One region of the Nonomuraea sp. NPDC005692 genome, then DNA from elsewhere that is predicted to be linked to it. Evidence: riboswitches for the same ligand, from Rfam matches in the RefSeq annotation. Region 1 holds a riboswitch; each other region holds the start of a gene.
The links. A riboswitch is a leader RNA that binds a small molecule or an ion and turns the genes downstream of it on or off. The one in region 1 is predicted to bind S-adenosylmethionine.

Region 1 (2,257 bases):
GTCCCTGTTGGCCGAGCCGAACAGGCAGGCGACCTCCGAGCCGCGCGGGATCCGCACGCCGTGCACCTCGATGTCCTCCAGCACCCAGCGCTCGAAGAGCTGCAGCGGGGTGTCGTAGCGCAGCAGCTCCTCGATGGCGGTCGGCAGCAGCGAACGGTCGGCGCGCAGCCGGGCCAGCTCGCCGGGGTTCTTCAGCAGGGCCCGCCAGCCGTTGCCGGTGACGTTGACCGTGGCCTCGTGGCCCGCGTTGAGCAGCAGCACGCAGGTGCCGGCCAGCTCGTCGAGGGTCAGCTCGGGGATCGCGGCCAGGGCGCTGACCAGGTCCTCGCCGGGGTTCGCGAGCCGGTCGCGGGCCAGGTCCTTGAGGTAGGACTCGAACTCCTCGGCCGCGCGCACCGCCTGGTGCTGGGTCTCCAGGCTGGGGTTGAGCTCGTACATGCCGCACATGTCGGCCGACCACGGGCGCAGCAGGTGGCGGTCCTGCTCGGGGACGCCGAGCATCTCGGCGATGACCGTGACCGGCAGCGGCTCGGCGACCTCGGCGATCAGGTCGCCGCCGCCCTTCTCGACGTACGCGTCGATCAGGCTCTCGGCGATCGCCCGGACGCGCGGGCGCAGCGACTCGACCATGCGCGGCGTGAACGCCTTGGACACCAGCCGGCGCAGCCTCGTGTGGTCCGGCGGCTCGACCTCCAGCATGCCGTTCCTGCTGACCCGCCAGAAGGCCTCCTGGAACTCCGGCTGCGGCTGCCGGCCGAACTCCTCGTGCGTGGCGACGTGGGTGTAGTCGCGGCCCAGCCGCCGGTCCCGGAGCAGCGCGTTGACGTCCGCGTGCCGGGAGATCAGCCACTGGTTGGACGGCTCGAAGTAGCGGACGGGCGCCTCGCGCCTCAGCTCGTCGTACGCCGGATAGGGGTCGACGACAAAATCCGGATTCCAGGGATCAAAGCGCACTATTTCATCTTATGAGACGGGTTGACCTGCTGAGCTTGCGAATCATGCCCGGGTGTCGGTTATAGTGCCGTCGTAGGTCATGAGTGCCAGCGACAAGCCCCGGCTAGCTGGCCGGCAACCCTCGCGTCCGCGGCGGGGTGCCCCGGGTGAAGACCTGGTCCGTCACGAGGTGTGGCGGGCAAGCGCGGGCTCCGTGGCTGCTTCCAGGGGTCCGACCGACCCGTGAGGAGCTGTGCCGTGTCCACTCTGACGATCTTCAACTCCGTTCCCGCCCAGGCCGCCGCCGAGGCCACCGCCCCTGCCGCCGCCTCCGGACGGTTGATCCCCGCCGTGCTCGGCGCCGACCTCGAAGTGCCGGTCAAGGGCGGCCGGCTGGTGAGCTACGCCAACCTCGACTACGCGGCCAGCGCCCCCTGTCTCGAGCCGGTCAGCGCCGCCGTCGCCGCCGCGCTCCCGGCCTACTCCAGCGTCCACCGCGGCGCGGGCTACGCCTCCCAGCTCACCACTGCCCGTTACGAGCAGGCCCGCCACACGGTCAGGGCCTTCGTCGGCGCCCGCCCGGACGACGCCGTCATCTTCACCCGCAACACCACCGACGCCACCAACCTGCTGGCCGGCTGCCTGCCCGAGGGCACGACCGTCGTCGTCTTCGACTCCGAGCACCACGCCTCGCTGCTGCCCTGGGAGCGGTCCGTACGCCTGGCGCCGCCCGCCTTCCCCGGCGAGGCCGTCCGCGCCGCCGACGAGGCGCTGGCCGGGATCGAGGGCCCCAAGCTGCTCGTGGTCACCGCCGCCTCCAACGTCACCGGCGAGCTGTGGCCCATCGCCGCCCTGGCCCACATCGCCCACCGGCACGGCGCCCGGATTCTGGTGGACGCCGCCCAGCTCGTCCCGCACCGCAGGCTCAACCTGACCGCGCTCGACCTGGACTACGTGGCCTTCTCCGGCCACAAGCTGTACGCGCCCTTCGGCGCCGGCGTGCTGGTCGGACGCCGTGACTGGCTGGCGGCGGGCGAGCCGTACCTGAAGGGCGGCGGCGCGGTGCGCTCGGTGGGCGAGACCACCGAGTGGCACGACGACCCCGAGCCTCGCCACGAGGCCGGCACCCCCAATGTGCTCGGCGCCATCGCCCTGGCCGCCGCCTGCGACGCGCTCACCGCCACGGGGTGGACGGAGCTGGTGCGCGAGGAGGAGCGCCTGATCGCCCGGCTGCGTACCGGTCTGGCCTCGATCGACGGGGTGCGCGAGCTGTCGTTGTGGGGCGAGGACCACCCGCGGGTGGGGATCGTGTCGTTCGTCGTGG
Region 2 (2,257 bases), on a different contig from region 1:
GCTCGGCGCGGAGCATCGCCGGGGTGAGCGTCAGGTGGTAGTCCTGGACCATCACGCGCGCCCCGTGCCCGGCCTCCTCGGCCAGCGCCAGCGCGAACGCGCCGTTGTAGTCGCGGTAGGACTCCCACTCACGCCGGAACTTGGTGCCGAAACTGGGGGAGTTGGGGATGTCGTACAGCAGGTGGTTGACGAACCAGAGGGTCGAGTTGGCCACGGCGTTGTAGGCGCGGTGGAAGGTGGCCGCGGGGATGTCGAGCATCCGCAGGGCGCCCGTGTCGTAGCCGCCGCGGTCGAGCCGGCCCCCCGGGGCCAGGCGCACGGCGCTGCGGTCGCCGTCGGACAGCGCGGCGCACACCCACAGCACGCCGTGCTCCTTGGCCACCCCCGACAGGCCCGAGACGAGGCCGCCACCACCGCGTTTCATGGTCAGCTCACCGTCGTCGTCGACGGTGAAGGAGACCGGCCCGCGGTTGGACGCCACGAGAACGCTGTTCATTTGGGCTCCCTTCGCCCATAGGATCCCAGCTATGGCGCTAGATGAGCTAACCGAGGAACTCGCCCGCTCGGCCGCGGCCGGAGACCATCGCGCGCTCGGCGAGCTCCTGGCCAGGATCGAGCCTGACGTGATGCGCCACTGCGCCCGGATCCTGCCCTATCACCAGGACGCGGAAGAAGCCTCGCAGGACACTCTGCTGGCCGTGGCGCGCAACATCGGCCGGTTCGAGGGGCGGGCCAGGTTCAGCACCTGGCTGCACATCGTGACCGCCAACTGCGCGCGCACCACGTACCGCTCGCTGAAGCGCAGGGCCGCCGAGCAGACGTCGGAGGAGCTGCCGATGCAGAAGCCGGACGCGCGGCGGGTCAGCGTGATCGCCGGCTCGCGGCTCGACCTGCTCGACGCGATGGAGGCGCTGGAGGCCGACAAGCCCGACCTGGCCCAGGCGCTGGTGCTGCGCGACATCGTCCAGCTCGACTACAACGAGGTGGCCGAGCAGCTCAACATCCCGCTCGGCACGGCCAAGTCCCGCATCCACCAGGCCCGCAAGTACGTGCAGGGAGTCCTCGGGGAGGACTATCGGTGAGACGTGTCCTCTCAAATCGTGAGACGGGCGGTTGTTTCCGCCACTTGAGAAGGTAGAGTCCTTTTCGACAACTGAATATTGCTCATCCAGAGGGGTGGAGGGACCGGCCCTGCGAAGCCCCGGCAACCCTCCCGGCTTGTACTCGCGACCTGGCGAGGCCGACCGGGACAAGGTGCCAATTCCGGTTCGCGGTCAAGGTGGCCGCGGGCGAAGATGAGGGAAGGCCTCGCTTCATGTCGCTCGACTTTGGTCCTGCCGTCGCTCTGTCCTGCCGCGAGTGCGGCACGCGCTACCCCCTGGGCCCCAGCTTCGCCTGCCTGGAGTGTTTCGGGCCGCTCGAAGCGGCCTACTCCTTCGGCCAGGTGACGCGCGCGGACATCGAGTCCGGCCCCGCCAACATCTGGCGCTACCGCTCCCTGCTCCCGGTCCCCGCCGACGTGGCGAGCAAGCCCAACATGAACCCGGGCTGGACGAAGCTGGTCAAGGCCGGCAATCTCGGCAAGGCGCTCGGCATCCGGTCCCTGCACGTGAAGGACGACTCGGGCAACCCCACCCACTCCTTCAAGGACCGGGTGGTCGCCATCGCCGTCGAGGCGGCCAGGAACTTCGGTTTCCACACGCTCTCCTGCTCCTCCACGGGCAACCTCGCCGGCGCGGTCACCGCCGCCGCCGCGCGGGCCGGTCTCGACGCGTGCGTGTTCATCCCGGCCGACCTCGAAGCGGCCAAGATCGCCATGGCCCGGGTGTTCGGCGGCCGGCTGATCGGCATCGACGGCACGTACGACGAGGTCAACCGGTTCTGTTCCGAGCTGATCGGCGACCCGCTGGGCGAGCAGTGGGGGTTCGTCAACGTCAACCTGCGGCCCTACTACGCCGAGGGGTCCAAGACGCTCGCGTACGAGATCGCCGAGCAGCTCGGCTGGCGGCTGCCCGAGCAGATCGTCATCCCCATCGCCTCCGGCTCCCAGCTCACGAAGATCGACAAGGGGTTCAAGGAGCTGATCGCGCTCGGGCTGGTCGAGGACACCCCGTACAAGGTGTTCGGGGCACAGGCGGCCGGGTGCTCGCCGGTCTCGACGGCGTACAAGGCGGGGCACGACGTGGTCCAGCCGGTCAAGCCGGACACGATCGCCAAGTCGCTGGCCATCGGCAACCCCGCCGACGGGCCGTACGTG
Region 3 (2,257 bases), on a different contig from region 1:
GGGGGTTTCAGCGACCTGACAGTCAATTCGGCCCGGCGCGCCGGAAGTATGCGCCGGGCTCATTTTCAAGGCCGTTGAAAGGGCCTATGCCTAATGTTCTGCGCGGGCCGTCATCTACCGCAAGGAGCGACATGAGGTTCATCGCAGCAACCGCCGCCACGATGGTGCTCGCCTCCTCCCCGGCCGCGGCCGAACCCGAGAGAAGCGACCGGGAGATCCCCCTCGCCTCCATCGAGTACACGACCGGTCTCACCGTGACCTTCTCCGACAGCCGGCCCTCCGACGAAGTGGGGATGTCCCAGCTCGGGATCATCGGCCGCGCGCCGCTCATCGCCTGGGACCGGAGCAACAGCTACCTGCAGACCTACCTGGAGATCACCCCGCCCGACGTGCCGGTGCCCCAGCGGCTCGTCGACGACCACGGCGCCGACCTGCCCGCCGGCCTGCGGGGACGGCGGATCACCAGCGAGCCGGTCACCGTACGCGGCCTGGCCGCTCCGGCCGGCGCCGTGCTCTCCGGCTCGTGCACCGCCGAACACTTCGGCTGGCACCTGTGGCACGAGAACGGCCAGGCCGGACTGGCGCCCAAGTCGTTCACCACCCTCGGCTTCGGCGGCTTCAAGGAGCGTCGCGCGGAGAGCTACGTCTTCAACTGCCTGCCGGCGGGTTCGCCCAGCTACCTGTGGGCCCGGCACCGCCTGTACTACTGGAACGGCACCAGCTGGTGGAAGCAGGTGGACAGGAAGGTCGGCCCCGGCCTCCAGTCGGAGGAGGTCAAGGGCAAGATCAAGCTGCACCGCAGGGTCAGCTATGACGACGGCTGGGGCTCCAGCCCCAACTGCCTCGGCGGGGCCTGCAAGTACACCCGTGAGGGACGTTTCACCAGCTGACGGCTGGACTGGTCCCTGACCGGAAACCCCAGCCGGGCCGTGCCCGGCTGGGGTTTCCGCGCCGCCGCCGTCGCCCTCACGTGTTGACGAGGTCGTCGGCCGTCGGAGATGATCGGCCTCAGTTGATCATCCAGAGGATCCGAGGGACCTGGCCCTGTGACGGTCCGGCAACCTGCCCAGCCATGGGCAAGGTGCCAACGCCAGGCACGATGAGGAAGGTCTGATGAGCGTTCAGCTCGATGTTCCCGTGCTCGCAGGTTCCTTGGTGCGGCTGGAGCCGCTGACGATGGAGCACGCGGTCGACCTGGCGGCGCAGGGCACCGGGATCAACGCCGAAGCGAAGCTTCTGCTGCTGCGGTACGCGTTCGAGAGCATCGGGGTCGCACGGGTCGATCTGAAGACCGACGCCCGCAACCACCGGTGCCGGCGGGCACTGGAGCGACTCGGCATCGGCTTCGAGGGCGTTCTCCGCAACTGGTCGATGTCCTGGGCACCCGGTGAGGAGGGGATGCTCCGGGACTCGGCGATGTTCGCGGTGGTCGCATCCGAGTGGCCGGCCGTCCGGCGAACCCTCACCACCCGCCTGGCCTCAGCGAGCGCTCAGTGAAGACCGGCAGGCGGTAGCCAGGGGCCCCTCGCCGGGCGGGGGCGCTCAGCCCAGGAACGCCGAGGTGGTGGCCACGAACCGGTTGGCGTCGTCCAGCCACGGGAAGTGCCCCGCCCCGGCCTGTACGACGAGCTCGGCGTGCGGGAACAGCGCGACGAGCTCGGTCATCGCGGCGGGAGGGGAGTTCAGGTCCACCTCGCCGGCGAGCAGCAGCACCGGCGAGGTGAAGCGGGTGAGCGCGGCACGGGTGGCGTCGGGGGCGAAGGCGCCGTCGGAGCCGAAGACGGCTGCCGCCTCGTCGTTCCGCTGCTCGTCCTCGGCGGCCTTGTGCGCCTGGGCCGTCTCGTCCCAGCGGCCGTACCAGAACGGCGCGATGGCCTGGAAGTCGTCACGGGTGGCCTGCCCTGACATGACCCTCTCCAGGGCCGCGTACGCCCCCGGGAACCACGGCTCGCCCTCGCGGGACCGGGCGGTCCCCCGCCGGACCTCTTCGGTGATCCCGATGCCGACGGCGGCGACGCTCGGAGTGACCAGGACGAGCCGTCTGACACGTTCCGGATGGCGGGTCGCGTAGAGCACGGCCAGATTCGTGCCCCCCGAATGGGAGAGCAGGTCCATCCGGTCGAGATCGAGATGCTCGCGCAGGGCCTCGACGTCATCGACCAGGCGGTCGCAACGGTACGAGGCGGTGTCCGGCGGCACGGCGGACTGCCCGGTGCCCCGCAGGTCCGCCATGATCAGCTGCCGGTGCGCCGAGAGG

Region 2: linked by a shared signal. The riboswitch ahead of thrC (threonine synthase) and the one ahead of ABZ459_RS26595 (aminotransferase class V-fold PLP-dependent enzyme) in region 1 are both predicted to bind S-adenosylmethionine.
Region 3: linked by a shared signal. The riboswitch ahead of ABZ459_RS17390 (GNAT family protein) and the one ahead of ABZ459_RS26595 (aminotransferase class V-fold PLP-dependent enzyme) in region 1 are both predicted to bind S-adenosylmethionine.

The regions. Positions count from the first base shown of each region.
Region 1 covers NZ_JBEXYU010000013.1:182,576-184,832, forward strand. Annotated here, with positions in the region: gene ABZ459_RS26590 (cytochrome P450) at 1-954, opposite strand, end outside; SAM riboswitch class IV at 1,030-1,145, shown strand; gene ABZ459_RS26595 (aminotransferase class V-fold PLP-dependent enzyme) at 1,273-2,257, shown strand, end outside.
Region 2 covers NZ_JBEXYU010000015.1:32,342-34,598, forward strand. Annotated here, with positions in the region: gene ABZ459_RS28045 (trehalose-6-phosphate synthase) at 1-496, opposite strand, end outside; gene ABZ459_RS28050 (RNA polymerase sigma factor) at 528-1,082, shown strand; SAM riboswitch class I at 1,162-1,302, shown strand; gene thrC (threonine synthase) at 1,316-2,257, shown strand, end outside.
Region 3 covers NZ_JBEXYU010000007.1:28,454-30,710, forward strand. Annotated here, with positions in the region: gene ABZ459_RS17385 (hypothetical protein) at 132-890, shown strand; SAM riboswitch class I at 1,014-1,106, shown strand; gene ABZ459_RS17390 (GNAT family protein) at 1,114-1,497, shown strand; gene ABZ459_RS17395 (alpha/beta hydrolase) at 1,543-2,257, opposite strand, start outside.